Regions from separate parts of the Afipia massiliensis genome, predicted to be linked through region 3. Evidence: predicted binding sites of a transcription regulator. Region 3 holds the regulator's gene; each other region holds the start of a gene.
The links. The regulator LexA, encoded in region 3, represses DNA repair genes until DNA is damaged. The targets are predictions, from matches to a motif close to TGTTCNNNNTGTGTTCNG.
Positions count from the first base shown of each region.

Region 1: a site for LexA is predicted at 3,967-3,984, ahead of YH63_RS17030 (2'-5' RNA ligase family protein). Genes of this name have one in related genera too.
Region 2: a site for LexA is predicted at 1,978-1,995, ahead of recA (recombinase RecA). Genes of this name have one in related genera too.

Region 1 covers NZ_LBIA02000001.1:3,518,440-3,528,174, forward strand. The annotation lists gene YH63_RS17005 (LysR family transcriptional regulator) at 1-259, opposite strand, end outside; gene ilvD (dihydroxy-acid dehydratase) at 358-2,208, shown strand; gene YH63_RS17015 (disulfide bond formation protein B) at 2,246-2,791, opposite strand; gene YH63_RS21675 (DUF5993 family protein) at 2,791-2,949, opposite strand; gene YH63_RS17020 (SRPBCC family protein) at 3,040-3,522, opposite strand; gene YH63_RS17025 (ArsR/SmtB family transcription factor) at 3,519-3,857, opposite strand; gene YH63_RS17030 (2'-5' RNA ligase family protein) at 4,005-4,586, shown strand; gene YH63_RS17035 (ArsC family reductase) at 4,616-4,963, shown strand; gene YH63_RS17040 (hypothetical protein) at 4,994-5,596, opposite strand; gene YH63_RS17045 (ABC transporter ATP-binding protein) at 5,940-6,695, shown strand; gene YH63_RS17050 (ABC transporter ATP-binding protein) at 6,688-7,404, shown strand; gene YH63_RS17055 (ABC transporter substrate-binding protein) at 7,471-8,691, shown strand; gene YH63_RS17060 (branched-chain amino acid ABC transporter permease) at 8,771-9,634, shown strand; gene YH63_RS17065 (branched-chain amino acid ABC transporter permease) at 9,636-9,735, shown strand, end outside.
Region 2 covers NZ_LBIA02000001.1:3,007,566-3,017,300, forward strand. The annotation lists gene YH63_RS14370 (hypothetical protein) at 187-375, shown strand; gene YH63_RS14375 (hypothetical protein) at 504-782, opposite strand; gene YH63_RS21920 (hypothetical protein) at 911-1,045, opposite strand; gene recA (recombinase RecA) at 2,099-3,187, shown strand; gene gcvP (aminomethyl-transferring glycine dehydrogenase) at 3,507-6,371, opposite strand; gene gcvH (glycine cleavage system protein GcvH) at 6,383-6,748, opposite strand; gene gcvT (glycine cleavage system aminomethyltransferase GcvT) at 6,779-7,954, opposite strand; glycine riboswitch at 8,089-8,178, opposite strand; gene alaS (alanine--tRNA ligase) at 8,536-9,735, shown strand, end outside.
Region 3 covers NZ_LBIA02000001.1:4,026,237-4,035,971, reverse strand. The annotation lists gene YH63_RS19415 (glutamine--tRNA ligase/YqeY domain fusion protein) at 217-1,890, shown strand; gene YH63_RS19410 (ComEC/Rec2 family competence protein) at 2,152-4,437, shown strand; gene lexA (transcriptional repressor LexA) at 4,589-5,296, opposite strand; gene YH63_RS19400 (molybdopterin molybdotransferase MoeA) at 5,491-6,699, opposite strand; gene moaC (cyclic pyranopterin monophosphate synthase MoaC) at 6,710-7,219, opposite strand; gene trpC (indole-3-glycerol phosphate synthase TrpC) at 7,223-8,044, opposite strand; gene trpD (anthranilate phosphoribosyltransferase) at 8,058-9,071, opposite strand; gene YH63_RS19380 (peptidylprolyl isomerase) at 9,126-9,735, opposite strand, start outside.

The DNA of each region.
Region 1 (9,735 bases), 510 kb from region 3:
CACGCAACTGATGCGCGATCCCGGGCAGGGCCTTCACGCCGTCGAGCGCGGCGCGGACATGTGAGAGCCACTCCGCGCCGAACGGCGTCAGCGCGACGCTGCGTTTGGTCCGCACGAACAGCGGTGCGCCAAGCTCGCGCTCCAGGGTCATGATGGATTGGCTGAGCGGCGGCTGGGTCATGCCGAGCCGATCGGCGGCGCGGCCGAAATGCAGCGTGTCGGCCACGGCCGCGAAATGCCTGAGCTGGCGAATGTCCATTTAATACTCTCAGCGACCTAGTTCCTTCCTAATAATATATTTTACAGGGCCACATAACCCCCTTATTGGAAACATTCCAATCTAGGGGGAACAAGAATATGCCGGCATATCGCTCACGAACCTCGACCCATGGCCGCAACATGGCCGGCGCCCGCGGCCTTTGGCGCGCGACAGGCATGAAGGACGAGGATTTCGGCAAGCCGATCATCGCCATCGCCAACAGCTTCACCCAGTTCGTGCCGGGTCATGTTCATCTGAAGGATCTGGGGCAGCTCGTCGCCGGCGAGATCGAATCCGCGGGCGGTGTCGCCAAGGAGTTCAACACCATTGCGGTCGATGACGGCATCGCGATGGGCCACAGCGGCATGCTCTATTCGCTGCCGAGCCGCGAACTGATCGCCGACGCCGTCGAGTACATGGTCAATGCGCATTGCGCCGACGCATTGGTCTGCATTTCCAATTGCGACAAGATCACGCCCGGCATGCTGATGGCGGCGATGCGGCTCAACATCCCGACGGTGTTCGTCTCCGGCGGTCCGATGGAAGCCGGCAAGGTCGTGGTGAAGGGCAAAAAGCGTTCGGTCGATCTGATCGACGCGATGATTGTCGCGGCTGACGACAGCTATAGTGACCAGGAAGTCGCCGCGGTCGAGCGCTCGGCCTGTCCGACCTGCGGCTCCTGCTCGGGCATGTTCACCGCCAACTCGATGAATTGTTTGACCGAGGCGCTGGGCCTCTCGCTGCCGGGCAACGGCTCGGTGCTGGCGACCCATGCCGATCGCGAGCGGCTGTTCCGCGAGGCGGGTCATGTGATCGTCGATCTCGCGCGCCGCTGGTACGAGCAGGACGACGCGACCGCGTTGCCGCGCACGATCGCCAACTTCGCCGCCTTTGAGAACGCGATGAGCCTCGACATCGCGATGGGCGGTTCGACCAACACCGTGCTGCATCTTCTGGCTGCGGCGCAGGAAGGCGAAATCGATTTCACGATCGCCGACATCGACCGGCTGTCGCGCCGCGTGCCATGTCTTTGCAAGGTCGCGCCCGCCAAGAGCGACGTTCACATGGAAGACGTTCACCGCGCCGGTGGCGTCATGGCCATTCTGGGCGAACTCGAACGCGCCGAACTGATCGATACCAGCCTGCCGACCGTGCATGCGCCGACCATGGCCGATGCGCTCAACCGCTGGGACATCGGACGCACCAACAGCGAGTCCGTGCGCAACTTCTTCCGCGCAGCACCGGGTGGTGTGCCGACGCAGGTGGCTTTCAGCCAGTCGGAACGCTGGGACGATCTCGATACCGATCGCGAGAAGGGCGTGATCCGCTCGGCTGATCATCCGTTCTCGAAGGATGGCGGGCTTGCAGTGCTGTTCGGCAATATCGCGCCGGAAGGCTGCATCGTGAAAACCGCCGGCGTGGATGAATCGATCCTCACGTTTCGCGGCAAGGCGCATGTCTTCGAAAGTCAGGACGACGCGGTGTCCGGCATCCTCGGCAACAAGGTGAAGCCGGGCGACGTTGTTGTGGTGCGTTACGAGGGACCGAAGGGCGGCCCCGGCATGCAGGAGATGCTGTATCCGACCAGCTATCTGAAGTCGAAGGGGCTCGGCAAGGTTTGCGCGCTGGTGACCGACGGCCGGTTCTCGGGCGGAAGCTCGGGCCTCTCGATCGGCCACGTTTCGCCGGAAGCGGCGGAGGGTGGATTGATCGGTCTGGTGGAGACCGGCGATCCGATCCTGATCGACATTCCGAACCGCATCATCAGTGTCGAGCTCGATGACTCTGTTCTCGCTGCACGGCGTGCGGCGATGGAAGCCAAGGGCAATGCGGCGTGGAAGCCGGTTGACCGCAAGCGCGTGGTATCGCCTGCGTTGCGCGCATATGCGGCGATGACGACCAACGCCTCGCGTGGCGCCGTTCGCGACGTGTCTCAGGTCGAGAAGTAGTCGCTGGCATTTGCTTCAAACGCTGATGCGAACGGCGTCAGCGTTTGAGCAACTCATAAACAACCGGGTTGTCGGCGCACGCGCCGAACCCGCATTCCACCAGCGTCGAAATCACATTCAGAGCCGTCAGGCCGATGACGAGCCATACCGCCGTGCGCGCAAACGCCGACGCGGGAGGCGCGGTGCGGGTACTGTCGAACTGCTTGTCGAACAGCAGGATCGCCGAGATCAACACGATGGCCGCGACAAATCCCAGCAGCGCCCACGTATAGTAATGATAGCCGAGCATCGCCGAGCCGTAGCCGGCGTCGCCCGGCATGATGTGCAGCAGAACCTGACGCGTCGAGACCATCGCCCCAATGAGAGCCGCCAGCAGCGACAGCGCGTAGTGACTGGGGCGCGGTCCGAAGCGGATATTCAGGATCGGCCCGATGGCCAGTGCCGTGAACATGATGCGCTGAAGCAGGCACAGCGGGCAGGGTAGTTCGTTCAATAGAAACTGCGCGGCGAATGCCGCCGCCAGCACGGCGGCGACAGCGTAGAGACTGAGTGCGTTGAGGGTAATGGCGCGTGCGGGGGTCATCAGAACGACAGCTTCAGCGTATCGGTCGCGTGATGGAGATAGGTCGCGACACACGCAATGAGCACGACGGCGGACAAAGCGAGTGTCAGCGAGCGCGAGCCGCGCCATGCGACGAGCATGACGACAGTGACGGCGAGAAACAGCGCTGTGAATTCCATCGTATCTTCCTGAGCGAAATGCCGCCTGACTGTAAGGCAGATTCGTCGATCCACCAGCGGTGTTTCGCTCAGGTTCTATCCGGGTGAAGATTACCCCTTCACGTGCGCAGCCAGTTTCTCGAGCGTCTGCATGCCGAGTTCGACTGCGCCGAACTTCATGACGGCGTTTCGTGCTTCCACAGACGGGAAGATCGATGTCATGGTCAGCAGCGTGCGGTTCGCGCCCAGCGCTTCGAACGTGACGGCGACTTCAAAGGCACGCGGATCGTTGTCGATATCCGAGTCGTGCAGATAGGCGAGGCGTCTGCCCGGCAGGATCTCGCGATACGCGATGCGGTTCGGATAATCCGTGCCGTCCGGACCATGCATCGTGAAGCGAAACATTCCGCCGACGCGGAAGTCCCTCGCGAGCACCGTAATCGTGAAGCCGTTCGGGCCGTACCATGTCTTGAGGGCTTCGGTCTCGGTGAAGGCGCGGAACAGAACCTCTGGAGGCGCGTCGAACTCGCGCTCCATGGTGATGGAGGGCTGATCCGCAGGCGTGCTCGCTTTGACTTTGAGTGTCGTCGTCATGTGTCAGTTTCCTTTGACTGGATGTCTTTCAAATACAGGTCGAGCTTGCCGAAGCTCTCCTCCCAGAACCGCCGGTACTGATCGAGCCATTCGGTCGCTTCCTTCAGCGCCTTCGGCTCCAGACGGCAGGGCCGCCACTGGGCGGTGCGCCCGCGCGTGACGAGGCCGGCGGTTTCCAGAACTTTCAGATGCTGTGAGACGGCGGGGAGGCTCATGTCGAACGGCTTCGCCAGTTCCTGCACGGAGGTCTCGCCGAGCGCGAGGCGGGCGAGGATTGCTCGCCGTGTCGGATCGGCGAGGGCCTTGAAGGTTGCGTCGAGGGCGTCTGTCGGCATGGTTCAACCTGTATTTAAGTAGATGCTTAAATACGATTTGGAGCAGCCTTCGTCAAGGAGAATGGAGGGGTTTTGGCGCTAATCGGCAGATGCGCTTTACTGGCTTGTTTGTTCATGATTTGTTCGGACGAAATCGGAGTGCGTACCATGTCCGAACGATCTCATTTCCGGGAGTTTCGGGATCCAGGTAACAATCAAACGCTGTTCTTCGCCCTTCTTTTGGGAGCGGATGACCGACCGAGGCTGACGCAGTTCACACACGAGCGTCGCCGCAAGGAAGGATTGGCGGGGACACCGACTCCGGGACCGCGCCTTCATCTTTCGCTGCACGCCGTCGGCGACTACCGTGAACTACCTGATCGCATTGTGCGCGCCGGCGTGATGGCCGCGGCTTCCGTCGATGCTCCCGCTTTTTCGGTGGCATTCGATCGTACGATGACCTTTACGAGTACGCGACCGACGAAGCCGTTCGTCCTTTGCGCAAGCGACGGGATGATGGCGCTGGAATTTCTACATGAACGTTTGGGACAGGCACTCTGGCGGGTCGGCCTCGGCCAGCACGTCTCGCGGCGTTTCACGCCGCATATCACGCTGCTTTACGACCAGCGCTCTGCGCCCGAGCGGTCAATTTCTCCGCTGATATTTCGCTTCGACAGTTTCGTCCTCATTCACAGCCTTGTTCGCCCAAGGCGACACGTTCATGTGGCGCGTTGGGCGCTGCGCCAATAATGTTGTTAGCTCTGCAAGGGGAGATAAAGTTGGCTGCGACGATTTACGGAATCAAGAACTGCGACACGATGAAGAAAGCCCGCGCCTGGCTGGACAAGCACGGCATCGACTACAACTTTCATGATTACAAGGCCGAGGGCATCGACAAGGATCGCCTCGCGCGCTGGAGCAACGTGGCCGGTTGGGAGGTTTTGCTGAACCGGGCCGGCACCACGTTCCGGAAATTGCCGGACGCCGACAAAGCCAATCTGACCGAGAAAAAGGCGATGGCGCTGATGCTCGCGCAGCCTTCGATGATCAAGCGTCCGGTTCTGGAAATCGGCGGCAAGCTGCTGGTCGGCTTCAAGCCCGAGAGCTACGCGGCCGCGATCAAATAGCGTTGGGAAACAGAGTCCGGTGCGAACCGGCTAGACGAACTCGATGGTGTCGCCGGGCGCGATGCGGCCGGGCAGCTTGTGAAACAGATCGCGTTCGATCACGGAGCGCAGAACGTATTCCGGCAGAACGTCGTTGCCGCGCATCAGGTTTCTGATTTCGAAACCGCCCTCGTCGCTGATCGTTTTCAATGAGGCGAGGATGCGGTTGACGCCGGCGCCGTCGGAAAACGGCATCAACAATCGCTCGTAGTCGACCTTGCGCCCATACAGGTCGCTGACCTTGGAGATGGTGTAGACCGGCAGCCGCCGCCGTACGCACTCATAGTAGATGGGCATGACGATCGGCTCGAGTTTGGCGCCGAGATACTCGTCGAGGTAGCGGCCCTTGCCGGTGGTGCCATAGGCGCTCGACATCCGGGTGCCGTCACTATCGATGGTGAACCGTGGAAGCTCTCCGGCGCCATGCACGGTGTAGTAGACGAGGTCGTCCGCTTCATCGGCGATGCGCTCTGGCAGATAGTCTTCAAATTTGGGCAGTCGGTCGTGCCGGGCATATAAACGCAGCCAGCAGTTCAAGAGCTCGCGCTGCTTGATCGATTTCACAATGGCCGGACTAGCGCTTTCGAATTCCATGACGACGTCCCGAAGCGGTGTTGGGAAATGTCCTTGCCAGCAATCATCGGGCTTTGGTCGAAATTTTTCATGAAAAGGGAACTCTGCCGAATATTAGGCTTAACAAGCCGTTTCACGACTTCTGCCAGCCATAGCCGCTAGAGCCCTAGGCATCGGTGGACATTATGAATTTTGCGCGCTACGCATAAACGATGGGCAGCAATGCAGCTTGCGCATCACTCAAAATTCGATACATATTCCGGCCGGTCGCCGGGGTCGAAGGCTTCGGAAGGGCGCAAGGGGCGGCGCCAAATAACGGTCACACGCGAATGGCTTGCGTGAAGGCTGACAGGGGGAAATTTGCTTGTCTGATGAGTTCATTCTTGAAACCTCCGGGTTGACCAAGGAGTTCGCGGGCTTTGTGGCCGTGAGCGACGTCAATCTGAAGGTGCGCCGCGGCAGCATTCATGCGCTGATCGGCCCGAACGGGGCCGGCAAGACGACGTGTTTCAACCTGCTGACCAAATTCCTGAAGCCGACCCGCGGACAGATCCTCTACAAAGGGCAGGACATCACCGCGATGGCGCCCGCCGACGTGGCGCGGCTCGGGCTGGTGCGGTCGTTCCAGATTTCGGCAGTGTTTCCGCATCTCACGGCGCTGGAGAACGTGCGGGTGGCGCTGCAGCGCCAGCACGGCAGTTCATTCGATTTCTGGCGGTCGAAGTCGGTTCTCGATCGTTTCAACGGACGCGCGGAGGAACTGCTCGAAGACGTCGGCCTGAGCGATTTCGCCAAAACGCCTGCGGTGGAAATGCCGTACGGCCGCAAGCGCGCTCTGGAGATCGCCACCACGCTGGCGCTCGATCCGGAGATGATGCTGCTCGACGAGCCGATGGCCGGCATGGGCCACGAGGACATCGACAAGGTCGCCGCGCTGATCAAGCGCATTTCGCAGAAGTACACGATCCTGATGGTCGAGCATAATCTCAACGTCGTCGCCCACCTGTCCGACACCATTACCGTGCTCACGCGCGGCAAGGTGCTTGCGGAAGGCAACTACGCGACGCTCACGAAGGATCCGCGGGTGAAAGAAGCCTATCTGGGAGCAGGCCATGAGTAATGTTGCTGGCTCGCCGGTCCTCTCGGTCAAGAATCTCGAAGCCTGGTACGGCGAGTCTCACATCCTGCACGGGATGAACTTCGAGGTTCGTCCGGGCGAGGTGGTGACGCTGCTCGGGCGCAACGGCGCCGGCAAGACCTCGACGCTCAAATCGGTCATGGGCATCATCGGCAAGCGCACCGGGTCGGTGTCGTTCGAAGGCAAGGATCTGATCCGGCTGCCGGCCGAGAAGATCGCACGCCTCGGCGTCGCGTTCTGCCCGGAGGAGCGCGGTATTTTCGCCAGCCTCGACGTCAAGGAAAACCTGCTGCTGCCGCCGATCATCCGCAGCGGCGGCATGACGCTCGACCAGATCTTCGAGCTGTTTCCCAATCTCAAGGAGCGCCTCGGCAGCCAGGGCACCAAACTGTCCGGCGGCGAGCAGCAGATGCTGGCGATCGCCCGCATCCTGCGCACCGGCGCGCGGTTCCTGATGCTGGACGAGCCGACCGAAGGTCTGGCGCCGGTCATCATCCAGCAGATCGGCAAGATGATCGCGCGGCTGAAGGCCGAAGGCTTCACCATCCTGCTGGTCGAGCAGAACTTCCGCTTCGCCTCGACCGTCGCCGACCGCTTCTACATCGTCGAGCACGGCAAGATCATCGACACATTCGCAAACTCAGAACTCCAGGCCAACATGGAGAAACTCCACACCTATCTCGGTGTGTAAGGACGCAATCTAGTTCGAGGGTAACGGCAAACGCCGCCGATAGAGCGGCATCCAGGAGGGAAGATAATGAAGAACATGATTTCGGCACTTATGCTGAGCACCGCGCTGATGATCGGTGCGGGGACCAGCGCTTTCGCGCAGGACAAAACCATCAAGATCGGAAACCTGACCGACATGTCCGGCCTCTACGCCGACGTGGGCGGACCGGGTTCGACCCTTGCTGCGCAGATGGCCGTCGAAGATTCCGGTCTCACCAAAAAGGGCTGGAAGATCGACGTGATCGCCGCCGACCATCAGAACAAGCCTGACGTCGGCACCACGACGACCAGGCAATGGCTCGATGTCGAGAAGGTTGACGTCGTCGTCGACGTGTTGAACTCGGGCGTCGCGCTCGCGGTCAAGAACGTCGTCACCGAAAAGAACGCCATCATGATCAACTCCGGCGCGGCGTCGTCGGATCTGACCAACTCGCAGTGCTCGCCGAACGTCGTGCACTGGGTCTACGACACCTACATGCTGGCCAACAGCACCGGCACCGCGCTGGTGAAGGCGGGCGGAGATAGCTGGTTCTTCCTCACGGCGGACTATGCCTTCGGCGCAGCGCTTGAGCGCGACACCACGACGGCCGTGACAAAGGCGGGCGGCAAGATCCTCGGCAGCGTCAAGCATCCGTTGAACTCGTCGGACTTCTCGTCGTTCCTGCTGCAGGCGCAGGCCTCGAAGGCGAAGATCGTCGGCCTGGCCAACGCAGGCGGCGACACCACGAACTCGATCAAGCAGGCGGCTGAATTCGGCATCGTCAAGGGCGGCCAGCGGTTGGCCGGCCTCCTGATGTTCATCAGCGACGTCAACTCGCTCGGTCTGAACGTTGCGCAGGGTCTGAACTTCACCGAGACGTTCTACTGGGATCTGAACGACGGCACCCGTGCGTTCTCCAAGCGCTTTTCGGAGCGTTCGAAGAACAAGGCGCCGCCGACCATGGTGCAGGCGGGCGTCTATTCCGGTCTCATGCATTACTTCAAGACGCTCGAAGCCATGGGCGGCAACTCGCACGACGGCGCCAAGATCGTCGCCAAGATGAAGGAAACGCCGACGGATGATCCGCTGTTCGGCAAGGGCTCGATCCAGCCGAACGGACGCAAGATCCATCCGGCTTATCTCTTCGAAGTGAAGAAGCCGTCCGAGTCGAAGGGACCGTGGGACTACTACAAGCTGGTCGGCACCACGCCTGCCGAGCAGGCCTTCCGGCCGCTGTCGGAAAGCGTTTGCCCATTGGTGAAGAAGTAACAAGCAATCGCCCGGCGGCTTGACGCCGCCGGGCATTCTCTCAATACCGCTCTCAATCGCGCGCGAAAGAATCGATACGATGCAAGCTCTGTACGCCCAGCTTCTTGTTGGATTGATCAACGGCTCGTTTTACGCGCTGCTGAGCCTTGGGCTGGCCGTGATCTTCGGGATGCTCAACATCATCAATTTTGCGCACGGCGCGCTCTATATGATGGGTGCTTTCGTTGCCTACTTCCTGCTGAATCTCGCAGGCCTGAATTACTGGTGGGCGCTGATTCTGGCGCCGGTGATCGTCGGCGGCTTCGGCATCCTGCTCGAGCGCACGATGCTGCAGTGGCTGACCGGTCTCGACCACCTCTATGGATTGTTGCTGACGTTCGGTCTGGCGCTGATCATTCAGGGCGTGTTCCAGAACTACTTCGGCTCGTCCGGATTGCCTTATGCCATTCCTGACATTCTCAAGGGCGGCGTCGATGTCGGCTTCATGTTCCTGCCGATCTATCGCGGCTGGGTTGTCATCTTCTCGCTCGTGATCTGTATCGCCACCTGGTACCTGATCGAGCGCACGCGGCTCGGCGCCAACCTGCGCGCCGCCACCGAGAATCCGACGCTGGTGCGCGCCTTCGGCATCAACGTGCCGCGCATGATCACGCTGACCTACGGTCTCGGCGTCGGTCTCGCCGCACTGGCCGGCGTGCTCTCGGCACCGATCAATCAGGTGCGGCCGCTGATGGGCGCGGATCTCATCATCGTGGTGTTCGCGGTGGTCGTGATCGGCGGCATGGGCTCGATCATGGGCTCGATTATCACCGGCTTCGCGCTCGGCGTGATCGAGGGCCTGACCAAGTATTTTTATCCCGAGGCGTCCAACACCGTGGTCTTCGTGCTGATGGTGCTGGTGCTCCTCGTAAAGCCGACTGGACTGACGGGGCGGGCGAACTGATATGACGACAATCACTGACAACGCCGTTCCCGTTAAGGGCCGCACCGCCGACGAGATGATCGCGTTCGTGGTCATGACCGTCCTGCTGGTCATCGTACCGC
Region 2 (9,735 bases), 1.0 Mb from region 3:
CGCTCTCCTGGCTGTCAGGTGTGAGCACACCGCTTTGTGATCGCCGGTGCATGGTCTGTCTCAACCCCCGGTTGGCTGAAACGATCCGCAGGCGCGCAACGCCCGTGCGTCGTATTTTTTTGCTCCACGAAGGAACCAATCTCGCCCCGCATTCGTCTGTCACATAAGACATTACGCGGTGGGACGATGACTGGTCTGATCCGATTGGTGCAACACTGGCTCTGGCCAGCGGCTGCGGAAATTTCGACAGAAGCGCAGGACACGACCAGCATGGCAGATCTGGTGCGGTTGCTCGGAACCGAACACGAGCCGGCTGCTCCGGTCGACGGACAGGGCGAGGGGCAGGCGAACGAGGCCGACCGTTCCGGTTCCTGACGCACGACAGTTTCGGCAAAATTACGATTCACGCAGAGCCGGAAACACAAGAGGCCCGCCAGGTGCGGCGGCCCTCGCGATGTTCGGCGCGGTTCGGCAAGCCGCACGATCATGCCGCGCCGGCGGCGTTACTGCTTGGGCATATCCATGCCCTTGTGCGGATCGTCGGCTTTCATGCCGTCCATCATCGCCATGTTCTTGCAGCAACCGCACATGCGCATGCCGGACTGTTTCATGGACACGGCAGGCTTGTCAGCCATCGGGTCGATAACGGCGGCGGACCTGCCGCACATGCCGCCCTGGGAGGTGGTGTTCTGAGCCTGCTGGCCCGAGCCGCCACACATCGCGGCAGCCGGTGAAAGGCCGATCAGCAGGGCTATGGTAGTTGAAGCGAGAAGTGTGCGCATTGGCTTTTTCTCCCTTGTTCAGGAGAACCTGGCGGCAGACGCACAGAATCGGGGTCAATTCTTTGTCAGTCGCGACAGGTGACGGCTGATGACATCGCGCAGGGCAAAACGAGGCCATTGGGATCATCTTACCACACCAGCGAGTAATAGACGGTGGCTCCGATCAGAAGCAGTCCGCCTAGAATGACCAGCGACAAAAAGAACCACTCTGCCGCCGAAAGCGGCTCAGTACGCGGATCGAAAAAATCATCCGGCTGAGACATCGCGCATCACCGAACGCAGGAGTTCGACGTTAACGCTCGCAGCTTTATATGCCTGTTCACCTTCCGACAGAACCGAAAAACAAACCCCGCGCCGGGAAGCGGGGGTGGCAAACCGACGCGGAACTCATATTGCGGTCATGTTTGGGTGGCGATGTGCGCTCACTTGAATCACATACCGGAGTAAGAAATGAAATTCTCATTCGCCCTTGTTGGACTTGCCGCTCTCAGCATTTTTGCGGTCACTGAAACCGCGTCAGCGATGCCGAACGGCTTGACCACACAGAGCGGCATCGAATCGAACGTAGATCAGGTTCGCCTGGTGTGTGACCGTTACGGACGTTGCTACCAGTCGCGTGGATATGGCTATCGAAGCGGGCCACGTTACGGCCATGGCCACCGGTATGGCCATGCACCGCGCTACGATCGTCACCGGGGAGGCGGGTACGGGTACGGTCACGGAGGTGGTGGCGGGAATTGGCGCCCCGTTGGCCGCTTGTAAGTTTTGAAAAGAGGGCTTCGGCCCTCTTTTTGTTTATCCTCTATGTCCAAGTCGACGAGTTGACCTTCACTCCGGAGCTTGATCGTTAAGGAAAAGGATGAGGCCGCCAACTGAGGCGGCCTTTCTAAACGTGACTATAGTTTCTGGTCGTCTGAAAAGGCCCAGATCCAAAGGAAAATAATATTCACGAGCGGCACGAAGTACAGCAAAGACCAAGCCCAGCTGCGGCCGTTTTTCTGCAGAATCTTTCCGATTGGAATCGGTGGTGTGAGCACGAACAAAACGACCAACCAGTGCCAAATACTGAAATTTCCCATGCGACCCCCCAATTTTCCCTGAAACACTTTTCTGGCATGGGAGCGCAAATCAAAACAGGCCACTAGGGGTTAAAACAGGCCAGTACCGCCCCTCGCAAAAGAACATATTGCGAACCTAGAACAAATAGGGTACATTTTGTTCCATCGGATCGATCCTGATTCCGGTCCGCCGCAGGGGCAGCAGGCCAGCCAGCTTGTTTGTCCGGCTGGCGAATCCCGTTCATAAGGAGCACCACTATGGCCCCCGCCGCCCTGCGTATCGTTGAAGGATCATCCATGGACAAGACCAAGGCCCTGTCGGCCGCGCTCTCACAGATCGAGCGCCAGTTCGGCAAGGGCTCCGTGATGAAGCTCGGCAAGAACGACCGCTCCATGGATATCGAGACGATTTCCTCGGGGTCGCTCGGGCTGGATATCGCGCTGGGCGTCGGCGGTCTGCCGAAGGGCCGGGTGGTCGAGATCTACGGGCCGGAATCGTCCGGCAAGACCACGCTGGCGCTGCACACGGTGGCCGAGGCCCAGAAGAAGGGCGGCATCTGCGCCTTCATCGACGCCGAACACGCGCTCGATCCGGTCTATGCCCGCAAGCTCGGCGTCAATGTCGATGAACTTCTGATCTCGCAGCCGGATCACGGCGAGCAGGCGCTGGAAATCGCCGACACACTGGTGCGCTCCGGCGCGGTCGATGTGCTGGTTGTGGACTCGGTGGCGGCGCTGGTGCCGCGCGCCGAACTCGAAGGCGAGATGGGCGACAGCCTTCCCGGCCTGCAGGCGCGGCTGATGAGCCAGGCGCTGCGCAAGCTGACCGCCTCGATCAACAAGTCCCACACCATGGTGATCTTCATCAACCAGATCCGCATGAAGATCGGTGTGATGTACGGCTCGCCGGAAACCACCACCGGCGGCAACGCCTTGAAGTTCTACGCGTCCGTGCGCCTCGACATTCGCCGCATCGGCCAGATCAAGGAACGCGACGAAGTGATCGGCAACTCGACCCGCGTCAAGGTCGTGAAGAACAAGCTGGCGCCGCCGTTCAAGCAGGTCGAATTCGACATCATGTACGGCGAGGGCGTCTCGAAGCTGGGCGAAATTCTCGATCTCGGTGTGAAAGCCGGGATCGTCGAGAAGTCCGGCGCATGGTTCTCCTATGACAGCGTGCGCCTCGGTCAGGGCCGCGAGAATTCCAAGACCTTCCTGAAGGCCAATCCGGAAGTGACGGCGAAGATCGAAGCCTTGATCCGCCAGAACTCCGGCCTGATCGCCGAGCAGATCCTCGCGGGCTCGCCGGAGCGCGATGCCGACGGCGAGGAGCCTGTGGAAGACTAAATCTATTTCCGGCTCGGGCTTAATCGCCCGGGTTTGGGTGCGATCCGAAAAGAACGGGAATCCTTTTCGGGCATCCATCGCACCTTCGGAAAGCAAACGGGCGTTGTGGATGTTGAGTTGCCGACATCCCCAGCGCCCGATTTGTTTTTGAAGAGCAGGGCGGCAGCGTTTCTCTCCGCGTCGTCCCGGCCAAGCGTAGCGCGAGCCGGGACCCATAACCCCTGCATTCGTTTGGCGCGTTGCGCGCTCGACACATGAACCACAGTCCAGTGATTGTCCCCGCTCTCGCGGGGACGACGACTTGGAAGCTCCGAGCGTGTTACTCCGCAGCCTGCGCGTAATCCGCCACCGGCGGGCAGGAGCAGACCAGATTGCGGTCGCCGTGGACGTTGTCGACGCGTCCGACCGGACACCAGTACTTGTCGGTACGCGAGGTGCCGGCCGGGAAGCAGCCCTCGGCACGCGAATACGGCCGGTCCCACTTGTCCTCCGCGATGTCGTGCACGGTGTGCGGCGCGTGGCGCAGCGGCGACGCCTCGATTTTGAAACGCCCGGATTCGACGTCGGCGATCTCGCGGCGGATCGCGATCATGGCGTCACAGAAGCGATCGAGCTCGGCCTTCGATTCGGATTCCGTCGGCTCGATCATCAGTGTGCCCGGCACCGGGAAGCTCATGGTCGGGGCATGGAAGCCGTAGTCGATCAGGCGCTTGGCGATGTCGTCCACGGTGACGCCGGATCCCGCCTTGAGCCCGCGCGGATCGACGATGCATTCGTGCGCCACGCGGCCGTTGTGGTTGCGATACAGTACCGGAAAATACGGATCGAGACGTTTGGCGATGTAGTTCGCGTTCAGGATCGCGACTTCCGTGGCGCGGGTCAGGCCTTCGCCGCCCATCATCAGGATGTAGATGTAGGAGATCACAAGGATCGACGCCGATCCGTAAGGCGCGGCCGACACGGGACCAACCGCAGCGTCCCTATCGTTTGTGATATTCGCCGGAAGGAACGGCGCGAGGTGCTTCTTCACGCCGATCGGGCCCATGCCGGGGCCGCCGCCGCCGTGCGGGATGCAAAACGTCTTGTGCAGGTTGAGATGGCTGACGTCCGCGCCGTAGTCGCCGGGCCGCGCGAGTCCGACCTGCGCGTTGAGGTTCGCGCCGTCGAGATAGACCTGTCCGCCGTGGCCATGAACGATGTCGCAGATCTCGCGGATGTGTTCCTCGAACACGCCGTGGGTCGAGGGATAGGTGATCATTACTGCGGCGAGGTCGTTCGCGTGCTCGTCGGCCTTCTTGCGCAGGTCTTCCACGTCGACGTCGCCGCGCGCGTCGCAGGCGACGACAACCACGTCCATGCCGACCATGCTGGCGGACGCGGGGTTGGTGCCGTGGGCCGAGGAGGGGATGAGGCATATCTTGCGGTGCGGCTCGTTGCGCGAGGCGTGATAGGCGCGGATCGCCAGCAGCCCGGCATATTCGCCCTGCGCGCCGGAATTCGGCTGCAGCGACACCGCGTCATAGCCGGTGATGTCGGCGAGCCACTTCTCCAGCGTGCCGAACATGGTGTGATAGCCGGCGGCCTGTTCCTTCGGCGCGAACGGATGCAATCCGCCGAATTCGGGCCAGGTCACCGGGATCATTTCGGTGGTGGCGTTCAGCTTCATGGTGCAGGAGCCGAGCGGGATCATGGCACGGTCGAGCGCGAGATCGCGGTCTGAGAGTTTGCGCATGTAGCGCAGCAGTTCGGTTTCTGAGCGGTGCTCGTGGAACACCGGATGGGTCAAGAACTTGCTGGTGCGCGCGAGAGTGGACGGCAACGCGTCGCGCGCCTCCTTCTCGATGTCGGCATAAACAAGATTGCCGCCGAAGGTGCGCCACACGCTCTCGATGATCGCAGGCGTCGTGGTCTCATCCAGCGCGATGCTGACGGTGGTTTCATCGAGCCGCAGATTGACCTGCTCATGCGCGGCGTGGGAGATGATCGCCTGCCGCTGGCCGTTCACGGCCACTGTGACCGTGTCGAAGTAGCTGTCGTTCAGCGGCGCGAAGCCGAGCTTGCGCAAGCCGGTCGCCAGAACTGTTGTGCGCCGATGTACGGTGCGCGCGATATGCGTCAGTCCTTCGGGGCCATGATAGACTGCGTACATCGACGCGATCACGGCGAGCAGCACCTGCGCGGTGCAGATGTTCGATGTCGCCTTTTCGCGTCGGATGTGCTGCTCGCGCGTTTGCAGCGCGAGGCGATAGGCGGGCGCGCCGCGTGAATCCACCGACAGACCGACGATGCGGCCGGGCAGGGAGCGCTTCAGTGCGTCCTTCACCGCCATGTAGGCCGCGTGCGGTCCGCCGTAGCCCATCGGCACGCCGAAGCGCTGGGTCGAACCAATGGCAATGTCCGCGCCGAGATCGCCGGGCGAGGCGATCAGCGTCAGCGCCAGAGGATCGGCGGCGACGACGGCGATGGCGCCCTTTGCCTTCAACGCGGTGATCGCGGCGCGCGGATCAATGAGGCTGCCGTGCGTGCCGGGATACTGGAACAGCGCGCCGAAGACATCAGCCTTGTCGAGGTCACGCGCCGGATCGCCGACGATCAGCGACCAGCCGAGCGGTTCGGCGCGGGTGCGCAGCACGGCCAGCGTCTGCGGATGCACCTCATGATCGACGAAGAACGCCTTGGTCTTCACCGAGGACGAGCGCTCGGCGAGCGCCATGGCTTCCGCCGCCGCCGTGCCCTCATCCAGCAGCGAGGCGTTGGCGATGTCGAGCCCGGTCAGATCGCAGATCATGGTCTGGAAGTTGAACAGCGCCTCCAGCCGCCCCTGGCTGATCTCGGGCTGATACGGGGTGTAGGCTGTGTACCACGCGGGACTCTCGAGAATATTGCGCTGAATCACCGCGGGCAGGACCGTGCCCGAGTAGCCTTGGCCGATCAGCGAGGTGAACACCTGATTGCGTGCGGCGATGCCGCGCATATGCGTGATCGCGTCGATTTCGCTGAGCGGCTTGCCGAGATCGAGCGGCGCCTTCAGCCGGATCGAGGCCGGCAGCGTCTCGCTCATCAGCGCCTGAAGGCTCGATGCGCCGACGGTTTGCAGCATGGCGTCGATGTCGCGCGATGAGGGGCCAATATGCCGGCGGACGAAATCGACAGCGGGTTCGGCAGGCTTGCGATGCGCGGTCATGCTTTTTCTCCTCAGGCCGTGTGGGCCTTGTAGGCGGCTTCATCCATCAGGCCATCGAGATCGCTCTTGTTGGCGATGCGCAGCTTGAAGAACCAGGCGGCCTTGCCGGGATCGGAATTCACCAGCGACGGATCGGCGGCGACGGCGTCGTTGACCTCGAGGACTTCACCCGCGATCGGCGCATAAACGTCGGACGCCGCCTTGACGCTTTCCACCACGGCGGCGGCTTCCGCCTTCTTCAGCGTACGGCCGACCTTCGGCAGTTCAACGAACACAACGTCACCGAGTTGAGTCTGCGCGTAATCGGTGATGCCGATGGTGGCGACATCGCCGTCGATCTGGAGCCATTCGTGATCGGAGGTAAACAGCGTGGTCATGGTGTCCTCAGCGTTCCAGTGTTGGTGTTGCTATCGTTTGTAACCGTTGGGCACGAACGGCATCGCAGAGACGCGCAGGGCTAAGCGCTGCCCGCGCACGTCGGCGAAGACAATCGTGCCTTCGGTGGAAAGAGGTGTCGGCAGATAACCCATCGCCACCGGAGCATTCAGGGTCGGCCCGAAGCCGCCGGATGTGACGGTGCCGATTTTGTCTGCTGATGTTTCACTGGCATAGAGCGACGCGTGCTCGCGCACCGGCGCGCGGCCCTCAGTGCGCAGGCCGACACGGCGGCGCGATGCGCCAGTCTCGAATTCTTTCAGGATAATGTCAGCGCCGGGGAAACCTCCCATCCGTGCGCCGCCGTTGCGGCGGCTCTTTTGCACGGACCACTCCAGTGCGCCCTCGACCGGGGTGGTGGTGGTGTCGATGTCGTGGCCGTAAAGACAGAGGCCGGCTTCGAGCCGCAGGCTGTCGCGCGCGCCAAGGCCGATCGGCAGCACCGCAGGGTCGGCGAGCAAAGTGGTTGCGAGGCGTTCGACGTCGCTTGCTGGAACTGAAATCTCGAAACCGTCCTCACCGGTGTAGCCCGAGCGCGAGACGAAGCAGTCGATGGCTCGACCAGAGATTTGCACCTTGTGCGCTCCGGCATCCATGAAACGCATTGCGGCGACCGTCGGCGCGTGCTTGCTCAGCACCTCGACCGCCTTCGGTCCCTGCAGCGCGATCAGTGCGCGGTCCGGCAGCGGCTCGATGATGCACACGTCGGAGAGATGTTGCCGAAGATGCGCCTCGTCTTCGGTCTTACAGGCGGCGTTGACCACCAGGAACAGATGATCGCCGAAATTCGCCACCATCAGGTCGTCGAGAATGCCGCCGGCCTCGTTTGTGAACTGCGCATAGCGCTGGCGGCCGCGCGGGACGGCCAGAATGTCCTGCGGTACCAGCCGTTCCAGCGCGCGGGCGGCATCCTCGACCTTGCCGGATTTCGCCGTGAGCGTGATCTGGCCCATGTGGGAGACGTCGAACAGGCCCGCGGAGGCGCGGGTGTGGAGATGTTCCTTCAGCACGCCGGCGGCGTACTGCACCGGCATTTCGTAACCGGCGAACGGCACGATCTTGCCGCCGCGCGCCACATGCAGGTCATGCAGCGGAACGCGCTTCAGCGCAGTGTCGGCAGGGGAGGATGGACGTTCGGCGGCTTGCATGGTCGGGCTCCTGACAGATTCGGGACCAGTTCCCGAAATCATGCCGAAGCCCCATCTGTCGCTGCGCCTGAGAGTATTATCCCGTCGGCGGATGCCGCGCCGGACGGTCCGGCCGCATCTCTTTCCAGATTTCAGTCAGTCACACGGTCCGTTTGCCTGAGAGTTTCCGGGGCGGTTGCTCCTTCGGCGCCGGCGCAAAGCCGATCTCTCCCGACGTGACTTGTCAGCTTAGCATATAGCTCACATAAGCAGGGAAACACGCCTTTCGAGGCCCTGTCAACGCAACTGCGAGATTATCAACGGGCTTCGCGGCACCATTGAGACGGCTTGCAAGCCGCTGATCTGGTGCACACTTTCTGGACATTGCTGGCCCGTTCCGTCTAGAAACGGGGCAGGACAAACCGCGCTGCACGCGTCATTGAAGGCGGGCTGCGCGGGAAAGCGTTTTCGAGCGAAGTGGGACCCGGTTCGCGTGAAGAAAACGCGCCAAGACAAAAGAGCGTTTTCGGGCGAAACGGCGAGCGTTTTGCGTGACGAAAATGCATCAGAACATCAGAGCTTTTGGGCGCGATTGGACGATTATGAGCGGCGTTAACGAGATCAGGTCGGCGTATCTGAATTATTTCGCGAAAAACGGTCACGAGATCGTGCCGTCTTCGCCGCTGGTTCCGCGCAACGACCCGACATTGATGTTCACCAATGCGGGCATGGTACAGTTTAAGAACGTGTTCACGGGTCTTGAGAAGCGGCCCTATGAGCGCGCGACCTCGTCGCAGAAATGCGTCCGCGCCGGCGGCAAGCACAACGATCTCGACAATGTCGGCTACACCGCGCGCCATCACACCTTCTTCGAGATGCTCGGGAACTTCTCGTTCGGCGATTATTTCAAAGAGCGCGCGATCGAACTTGCCTGGAATTTGATCACCAAGGAGTACGGCCTCCCGAAGGACAGGCTGCTTGTCACGGTTTATTCCGAGGATGAGGACGCGGCGAAACTCTGGAAAAAGATCGCGGGCCTGCCCGAATCGAAAATTATCCGGATCGGGACGTCGGACAATTTCTGGCAGATGGGCGACACCGGCCCCTGCGGTCCGTGTTCCGAAATCTTCTTCGACCACGGCGACAAGATCTGGGGCGGCCCTCCCGGTTCGCCCGAGGAAGACGGCGACCGCTTTATCGAGATCTGGAATCTCGTGTTCATGCAGTTCGATCAGATCGCGCCCGGCAACCGCGTCGCGCTGCCGAAGCCGTCGATCGACACCGGCATGGGTCTGGAGCGCATCGCTGCCGTCCTTCAGGGCAAGCATGACAACTACGAGATCGATCTGTTCGTCGCATTGATCCGCGCCATTGCAGAGTTGACCGGCGCCGATCCGCAGGGCGAACAAAAAGCGTCGCTGCGTGTGATCGCTGACCATCTGCGCGCGTCGTCGTTCCTGATTTCCGATGGCGTGCTGCCGTCCAACGAAGGCCGCGGCTACGTGCTGCGCCGGATCATGCGCCGCGCGATGCGTCACGGGCAGTTGCTCGGGGCGAAAGAGCCGCTGATGTATCGCCTCGTCTGGGCGCTGGTGCGCGAGATGGGCCAGGCCTATCCCGAACTGGTGCGCGCCGAGAACCTGATCGAGGAAACGCTGAAGCTGGAGGAAACCCGTTTCCGCAAGACACTGGATCGCGGCCTCACAATTCTGGACGAGAAAAGCGCGTCGCTGAAGAAGGGCGATATGTTCGACGGCGAGACCGCGTTCACGCTGTACGACACCTATGGCTTTCCGCTCGAT
Region 3 (9,735 bases):
GGCACTTGGCGTGGCCTCCCGGATTTGGCACATAGGGCCCAATGTCCTGAATTCGAAGTTCGCCCCATTTTGCGGCATCTTCCGTAGCGAACTTCGAATTCAAAAGGACATTGGAAGCTGTATTTCCAGTGTGGCTTCGGTTCGCAAGCGCGCAAAGGAATGTGCTGCGAAATGATGCGGGCTTGCGAACCGCCACACTGGGTTGAAAGGGTACCAATGACTGACGAATCGCCTTCGACCGCGGGCCGCGATTTCATCCGCGATATTGTCGCTGCGGATCTGGCCTCGGGGCGTGAAAAGGGCGTGGTGACGCGCTTTCCTCCGGAGCCCAACGGATACCTGCATCTCGGCCATGCCAAGTCGATCTGCCTGAACTTCGGGATCGCCGAAGAATTCGGCGGCCGCTGTCATCTGCGTTTCGACGACACCAACCCGACCAAGGAAGAACAGGAATACATCGACGCCATCGAGCGCGACGTGCGCTGGCTTGGTTTCGAGTGGGGCGAGCATCTGCATTTCGCGTCGGATTATTTCGAGCAGCTTTATGCCTGGGCGCAACACCTGATCCGCACCGGCAAGGCCTATGTCGACGACCAGTCGCAGGAAGAGATTCGGCTGACGCGCGGAACCCTGACCGAGCCGGGACAAAACAGCCCGTTCCGCGAGCGTCAGGTCGATGAAAATCTCGACCTGTTCGCGCGCATGCGCGCAGGAGAATTTCCGAACGGGGCGCGCGTGCTGCGCGCCAAGATCGACATGACGTCGGGCAACATCAACCTGCGCGACCCGGTGTTGTATCGCATCCTCCATGCGCATCATCCGCGCACCGGAAGTGCGTGGAACATCTATCCGAGCTACGATTTCGCGCACGGCCAGTCCGATGCGATCGAGCACATTACGCATTCGATCTGCACGCTGGAATTCGAGGATCACCGGCCGCTCTACGATTGGTGCCTCGAAAATCTTCCGGTGCCGTCGCGGCCGCACCAGTATGAGTTCGCGCGTCTCAACGTGACCTACACGCTGCTGTCCAAGCGCGTGCTCACCGAACTGGTGCGCGGCGGCCATGTGTCTGGTTGGGACGATCCGCGCATGCCGACGCTTGCGGGCCTGCAGCGGCGCGGCATTCCGGCGGAGGCGCTGCGGGAGTTCGTCAAGCGCATCGGTGTGGCCAAGGCGAACAGCACCGTGGACATCGGCATGTTCGATTTCGTGGTGCGCGAGGTATTGAACAAGACCGCGCCCCGCCGCATGGCAGTGCTGAATCCGCTCAAGGTGGTGATCGAGAATTTTCCCGAAGGGCAGGTCGAAAAGCTCGAAGCTATCAACCATCCCGACGATCCGTCGCAGGGCGCGCGGCAGATTCCGTTCGGCCGCGAGCTTTACATCGAGCGCGACGATTTCATGGAAGAGCCGCCGAAGAAGTTCTTCCGTATGGCGCCGGGCCGCGAGGTGCGGCTGCGCTACGGCTATTTCATCACCTGCCGCGACGTCATCAAGAACGCGGCAGGCGAGGTGGTCGAACTGCGTTGCACCTACGATCCCGCAACCAAGGGCGGCAATGCGCCCGACGGACGCAAGGTCAAGGCGACGATCCACTGGGTCAGCGCGACGGAAGCTGTGCCAGCGGAGGTGCGGCTTTACAATCTGCTGTTCACCACGCCACAGCCCGACGCCGCGAATTTCGCGTCGCAGATCAATCCGGAGTCGCTCGAAACCGTCACCGCGATGCTGGAGCCGGCGCTGGCGAGCGACAATTTCGAAGGCGCGATACAGTTCGAACGGCAGGGATATTTCTGCCGCGACAAGGACTCCGCGCCGGGCAAGCTGGTCTTCAACCGCACCGTCGGTCTGCGCGACACCTGGGCCAAGGTCTCGGCAGGGAGCTAGAGATACCGACGCGCTGCAAGCTTTCGTACTTCGTCTTTGCGAGGAGCACTTGCGACGAAGCAATCCAGTTCTTGTTTTCCCAAAGGTGGATTGCTTCGCTTCGCTCGCAATGACGGCCTGTCTCTCGTTTTAATGACCGCATTTCCGGTCAATTTTTCAGGACGGGGCATCTAAAGAATATATGCGTCCATTCTGTATCCGTTCCGCTGGTTTGGCTGATCGCTTCCGCTAGCATTGCGAAAGCGATGCCGGAGCGAAGCGATGGCGGGCGGGGGCGAGCATCAGACGCGATCCCAAGGCCGGGCGGGGCGGGCCATCACATGGCCGCCGCGCGGTGCCGTGCGCGCAGATGCCGGCGATGCCGCCGAGCGCGGATCCGCATTTCTGACTGAAAAGATCCGGAACTGGGTCGCGGCGGAAGCCGGGCCGGGCCGGTTGTTGCCGTGGGTGCCGGTCGCGTTCGGCGCGGGCATCGCCGCTTACTTCGCGGTGGATCGCGAGCCTGTGGCCTCGGTCGCTGCTGTCACGGCGCTCGCGCTCTGTGTCGCTGCGTTCTTCGCGCGGCGGAGTCGCATCTTTCCTCTCGTGGTGATGCTGGCCGCGTTGTCCGCGGGCTTCGCGACGGCGGCGCTGAAAACCGCGCGCGTCGCTCATGGTGTGCTGGCGCGTCCGATGTTCTCGGTGACGATGAAGGGCTTTGTCGAAACCCGCGACGAGCGCGAACGCACCGATCGCTTCGTGCTGCGTGTCGAAGAAATGGAATCGCCGCGCGGCGGGATCAAACTCGAGCGCGTGCGGCTGTCTGTCAAGAAAGGCACTGCGCCTGCGGTTGGCAGCTTTGTTGAGCTCAAGGCGAGACTGCTGCCGCCGCTCTCGCCGCTGCGTCCGGGGAGTTACGACTTCGGACGCGATATGTATTTCCAAGGCATCGGCGCATCAGGCTTCGCCATGGGCGCGATCAAGACCGTCGAGGCGCCGCGCAGTGGCGGCACCTATCTGCGCTATGCAGCCACGATGCAGGGCATGCGCGATGCGATCGACGCGCGCATTCGCAGCGTGCTCAGCGGCGACAACCGCGCCATTGCAACGGCGTTGCTCACCGGACGCCGCGATGCGATCTCCGCCCCGGTCAACGACGCCATGTTCATTTCCGGGCTCGGCCATGTGCTGTCGATCTCCGGCTATCACATGGCGGTGGTGGCGGGCGTCGTGTTCTTCGCGGTGCGTGCGCTACTGGCGCTGTTTCCCGCGCTCACCGTGACGTTCCCGATCAAGAAATGGTCGGCCGTTGCGGCGCTGCTCGCCGCCGCCTTCTATCTTCTGCTGTCGGGCGCGGAAGTCGCGACGCAGCGCTCGTTCTTCATGACGGCGGTGGTGCTGATCGCCGTGATGGTGGACCGGCGCGCGATCACGTTTCGCACGCTCGCCGTGGCGGCCATGATCGTGCTGCTGATCGCGCCGGAAGCATTGGTGCATCCGAGCTTCCAGATGTCGTTCGCGGCGACGCTGGGATTAGTCGCGCTAGTCCAGATCGGCATGCCGAATCTGTTTGCGTCACCTGACAATGCGCAGGTGGCGCGCGCGGCGCTCTGGGGCGGGCGTGAGATCACGATGCTGGCGCTGGCATCGCTCGTCGCAGGGTTTGCGACCATGCCTTACGCGGCGTTTCATTTTCATCGCGTCACGCCCTACGGCGTGCTGGCCAATCTCGCGGCGATGCCGGTGGTCTCAGTGTTGGTGATGCCGGCCGGACTGCTGGGACTGCTCGCCATGCCGTTCGGATTCGACGGCCTGTTCTGGCGGCTGATGGATGTCGGCATCGGCTGGATGGTGGCGGTAGCGCAATGGGTTGCCGCGCTCCCGGGCGCCATCGGGCGGATCGCGTCATTCGGGACCGGCCCGCTGGCGGTGATGAGCGCAGGCATCATCGCGCTCGGCCTGCTACGGACACCGCTGCGCTGGGCGGGCGCAGGGCTGATCGCGCTGGCAACGGTCTGGGCACTGACCACGCCGCAGCCGGACATCCTTGTTGCCGGAGACGGACATACGGTCGCGGTGCGGGGGAAGGACGGCAGGCTGCGCCTGATGCGCACCGGAAAGGACGCGTTCCTGTCGCGCGAATGGCTCGCGGCCGATGCCGACATGCGCAAGGCAATCGATGCGTCGCTGACCGACGGTGTCTCGTGCGACACGTCCGGATGCGTGGTGCAGGCGGCGGATGGTTCGACCATTGCGCTGACACTGAAGCCTGACGCATTCGCGGACGATTGCGCGCGGGCCGCGGTCATCGTGACGCTTCGGCAACCGCCCACCGACTGCGCGGCCATGGTGCTGGATCAGGAGATGCTGCGCAGGCGAGGGACGCTGGCCTTGCGCAAAACAGCGGACGGCTACGCGATCACGGCTAACCGGCCGCGCGGCGTGGATCGGCCCTGGTCACCGGCAAATGTTGAAGACGAGTCTGACGTCTCTGCTGTCCGGCTAAACCGTCCGGTCCAGCCGGTCGACGCCACGCCGACGGAAAGTGATCTCCAGCCTGATGATTGATCGCGCTGTCATTCCGGACAGGCTGCGCAGCGGGTTGATCCGGAATCCAGCAGGGTTCGGTGGAAGCAGTTTCTGGATTCCGGGTTCGCTCGCAAGCGCTCGCGCCCCGGAATGGCGCCGGACCATTTTTTCAGTTCGTGCCAAACCGAACTCAATACTTCCGAACGAGCCCGATCAGCTTGCCCTGAATGCGCACGCGATTGGGCGGAAGGATACGGACCTCGTAAGCCGCGTTGGCAGGCTCGAGCGCGATGGACGCACCGCGGCGCCGGAAGCGCTTCAAGGTGGCTTCTTCCTCATCGATCAGCGCCACCACGATGTCGCCGGTGTCGGCGCTCTCGTTGCGCTGGATCAGCACGGTATCGCCGTCGAGAATACCAGCTTCCATCATGGAATCGCCGCGCACTTCGAGGGCGTAGTGTTCGCCGGACCCGAGCATGTCGGGCGGCACGCTGATGGTGTGGCTGCGGGTCTGCAGCGCCTCGATCGGTGTACCTGCCGCGATCCGGCCCATGACCGGTACGGAAACGGGGTAGCTCACATCCTCGTCGGGACCGGCGGAGGTGTTCGCGCGAACCTTTCCGAGGTTGCCTTCGATGACGCTCGGGGTGAAGCCGCGGCGTGCGCCGCCCGGATTGGCGCCGAGTTCGGGAAGCTTGATGACCTCGATGGCGCGGGCCCGGTTGGCGAGCCTGCGGATGAAGCCGCGTTCTTCAAGGGCGGTAATGAGCCGGTGGATGCCGGACTTGGAACGCAGGTCCAGCGCGTCCTTCATTTCGTCGAAGGAGGGCGGAACACCAGCTTCCTTGAGCCGCTCGTTGATGAAGCGCAGAAGCTCGTATTGTTTGCGTGTCAGCATCTGAATTGGTCCCCGATCCCTAGAATCTCGAGTTTTGAGCCGATGCCGCGCCTCTTTAGATCCCACTGAAAGAAGTACGGGAAGGACACTTAAGGGGTGCGAGTCACTCGAAACAAATCATGAACGAACACTATATGTTCCATATGTGTTCCGCAACCCCTTAATTTCTCGTGAACGGCGGGAGGGTTTAGGGATCAGCCGGGAAGCCGGAGGATCGTGCAGGGCGAGCCAGCCGGGGCGGCTGGCGCATGGGGGGCGCGGACGATCAGCGCATCGGACGCGGCCAGATTGGCTACAAGCGAGCTGTCCTGCGCGCCCACGGAGGTTGCGACAGGCAAGCCGTCGCTGCCGGGCGTGAGCCGCGCCCGTAGATAATCCTGCCGCTTGTCGTTGGCAGGCAATTCGCGCCCAAGCACGGCGCGTTCAAGCAGATGATCGACGCTCGTCCGCCCCGAGAGCGCGCGGATCAGCGGCACCAGAAACAGGAAGGCGCAGACATAGGACGACACCGGATTTCCAGGCAGCCCGAGCACGCGCATCGTGTCGAGCCGCCCGTGCATCATCGGTTTGCCGGGGCGCAGCGCGATCTTCCAGAAGGCCATGTCGAAGCCTTCGGCTTTCAGCGCAGCCTGAACGAGATCGTGATCGCCGACCGACGCGCCGCCGGTGGTGACGAGAACGTCCGCGCCGAGGTCGCGTGCGCGGCTGATTCCGTTCGCGGTGGATTCAAGCGTGTCGCACGCGATGCCGAGATCGATGACCTCCGCGCTTTCGCTTCGCACCAGTGCGCTGAGAGAAAACAGATTGCTGTAGACGATCTGGCCGGGGCCGGGCGTCGTGCCCGGCGCGACCAGCTCGTCGCCGGTGGCGAGGATCGCGACCTTCGGGCGGCGGTGCACCGGCAACTGCGGATGGTTCATGCTTGCGGCTAACGCCAGGGCGCGATCATTGAGCCACGAACCGCGCGGCAGCAGCACGTCGCCTTCGCGGAAATCGATGCCGGCGGGGCGGATGTTCTTTCCCTCTGCGATGGCTTCGTTGACGATGACGAACTCGCCGTCGCGCGTGGTGTCTTCCTGAATGACGACGGCGTCGACGCCGCCGGGAACAACGCCGCCGGTGAAGATGCGCGCTGCCTGTCCCGCGCCAATGGCTTGATTGAACGGCCGTCCGGCCGCGACTTCGCCGATCACTTTCAGCCGCGCGCCCGGCACCGCATCCGCCGCGCGCACCGCGTAGCCATCCATCGCCGACAGCGCGACGGGCGGCTGGGTGCGAAGGGCTGCAACGTCGCGGGAGAGCGTGCGATGAAACGCATCGGTGAGCGCAACGGTTTCTTCGGGAAGGGCGCTGGCGTCCTTGAGAACGGCGACATAGGCGTCGGCGACCGGCATCAGCGCCATAGGACGCTCCTCAGTAATCGGCCAGGTAGTGACCGGATTTTCCGCCCTTTTTCTCGACCAGGCGGATGGCTTCGATCTGGATGCCGCGCTCCACGGCCTTCACCATGTCGTAGATGGTGAGGCACGCCACCGACACGGCGGTCAGCGCTTCCATCTCGACGCCGGTGGGGCCTTTGACCTTCACCGTGGCGCGCACGCGGCAGCCCGGCAGCTTGGTGTCGGGTGTGATGTCGAGCGTGACTTTCGACAGCGCCAATGGATGGCAAAGCGGAATGAGATCGGACGTGCGCTTCGCCGCCATGATGCCGGCGACGCGCGCGGTGCCCAGCACGTCGCCCTTGGCGGCGTTGCCTTTGACGATGAGATCAAGCGTCTTGCGGGTCATGATGACACGGCCTTCGGCCACCGCCACGCGTTCGGTGTCCGGCTTGGCCGACACGTCGACCATGCGGGCTTCGCCCTTGGCATCGATGTGGGTAAGGGCGGCGCTTGCTTTCTTCTTTGATTTCTCTTTGGCCACGGCTCAGCGCGTCCCGGTGGCGCGTTGCGCGTCGTTACGAGCGAGCAGGGTGCGGGTCGCGGTCGTCACATCGGCCTGACGCATCAGGCTTTCGCCGACGAGGAAGGTCGACATGCCGACCTTTGCGAGACGCGCGAGATCCTCCGGTGCGAAGATTCCGCTTTCGCCGACGCTGATGCGATCCGTCGGGATCAGCGGCGCGAGTTCTTCGCTGGTGGCCAGCGTCGTCTCGAAGGTACGCAGGTTGCGGTTGTTCACGCCGAGCAACGGCGAGCGCAGCTTCAATGCGCGGTCGAGTTCCTCGCGATTGTGAACTTCCAGCAGCACGTCCATGCCGTGTGCGAAGGCTGCGTCCTCGATATCCTTCGCCGCAGTGTCGTCGAGCGCGGCCATGATGATCAGGATGCAGTCGGCGCCATGCGCGCGGGCTTCTGCCACCTGATAGGTGTCGTACATAAAATCCTTGCGCAGCACCGGCAGCGAGACCGCAGCGCGCGCGGCGACCATGAATGCGAGCGAACCCTGGAACGATGGCGTATCGGTCAGCACCGAAAGACACGCAGCGCCGCCGGCCTCGTAAGCTTTGGCGAGAGCGGGAGGGTCGAAGTCGGCTCGAATGAGTCCCTTCGAGGGAGACGCCTTTTTGATCTCGGCGATCAACGCATAGTCACCGCGTGCGATCTTGCCGCGAATGGCGTTGACGAAACCGCGCGGCGCGGAGGCGGCCTTGGCGCGCGCCTCGACTTCGGCCAGCGGAAGCGCACGCTTGGAGGCGGCGATTTCCTCGCGCTTGTAGGTTTCGATCTTTTCGAGGATGTCCGACAAAGGTAATCGCTCCTCAAGCATTGGAGACAGCGACGAGGCGCTTGAGCCTGTCCGCCGCCGCGCCAGTGTCCAGCGCCTTGGTGCCGAGCGCAACGCCTTCCTTCAGATCCTTGGCCTTGCCGGCAACCACGAGGGCTGCGGCGGCATTCAGAAGCGCGACGTTGCGGTAGGCGTTCTGCTTGCCCTCCAGCACGTCGCGAAGCGCCTTGCCGTTGGCCTCAGCGTCGCCGCCCTTGAGCTCGGCGCTGGTGGCGCGTGGCAACCCGCCGTCCTCGGGCGTGACTTCGAACGTGCGGATGCTGCCGTTCTCTAGCGCAGCGACGAAGGTCGGGCCGGTGAGGGTGATCTCGTCCAGTCCGTCGGAGCCGTGCACGACCCAGGCGGATTCCGCGCCGAGGTTCTTCAGCACCTGCGCCAGCGGCTGCACCCAATGTTTCGAGAACACGCCGACCATCTGCCGCTTGACGCCGGCGGGATTGGACAGCGGTCCAAGCAGGTTGAAGATGGTGCGGGTCGCGAGTTCGACGCGGGTGGGGCCGACATTTTTCATCGCCGGATGATGCGTCGGCGCGAACATGAATCCGATGCCCGCCTCTGCGATGCAGCGGCTCACGTCGTCCGGCGTGATGTTGATATTGACGCCGAGCGCGGCTAGCGCGTCGGCTGCGCCCGATTTCGATGACAGCGCGCGGTTGCCGTGCTTGGCGACCGGGACGCCTGCACCCGCGAGAATGAACGATGCGCAGGTCGAGACATTGACGGAGCCCGAACCATCGCCGCCGGTGCCGACGATGTCCACGGCGTCGGCGGGCGCTTTCACCGTGAGCATCTTGGCGCGCATCGCAGAGACTGCGCCGGTGATCTCATCGACCGTCTCGCCGCGCACGCGCAAGCCCATCAGCAGCGCGCCCATCTGCGAGGGCGTCGCTTCGCCGGACATCATGCGGTCGAACGCTGCTGCTGCCTCGTCCCGCGACAGGGCAGCGCCGGTGGCGACTTTTCCGATAATGGCTTTCAGGTCGTCCATGGGGCTTCCGCTTGACGTGACTTCCGCTCGAATGAGCCTAGATTTTGAGGCTCATCATTGAGCCGAGGCCGCGCCGGTCGCCACGGCAAACGCGTTCTGGTTGATGGTGACACCGACCTCGGTTTCGAGCTTGGAGATGTAGGCGCCAAGCTGCTCCTCCATTTCCGCGCGGCGCAGATTCTCGGTCAGCTTCTTCACGTCCTCGGATGCCATATCGACCGGCGGCACAACGACGTCGGTGACCTTGAACACGATCCACTCGCTCGGTCCGGTGCCTTCGGTCTGACCGACACTGTCCTTCGGGGTGCGGAACACCGCCGTGACCAGCCGCTCGGGCACATCCTTGGCTTCGGCGTCGCGCTTGAACAGCTTGGCCGTCTCAACCTTGACTCCCGCAGCCGAAGCTTCGGCGTCGAAGGCCGCGCCCTTTTCCAGCTTGCCGACCATCTCGGTTGCCTTGGCGCGCAGGCGGGTCGAGATCTGTTCGTCGCGCCAACGGGCCTCGACCTGATCCTTCACCTCGTCGAGCGTCCGGTCGCGCGACGGCGTAACGCCGAGGACATCGAACCACAACTCGCCGCCGTTGTACTGCAACGGCTCGTTCTCGACGCCGATGCTGCTGGCGAACGCGGGCGCGATGATGTCGACGCCTTGCGGCAGGCCA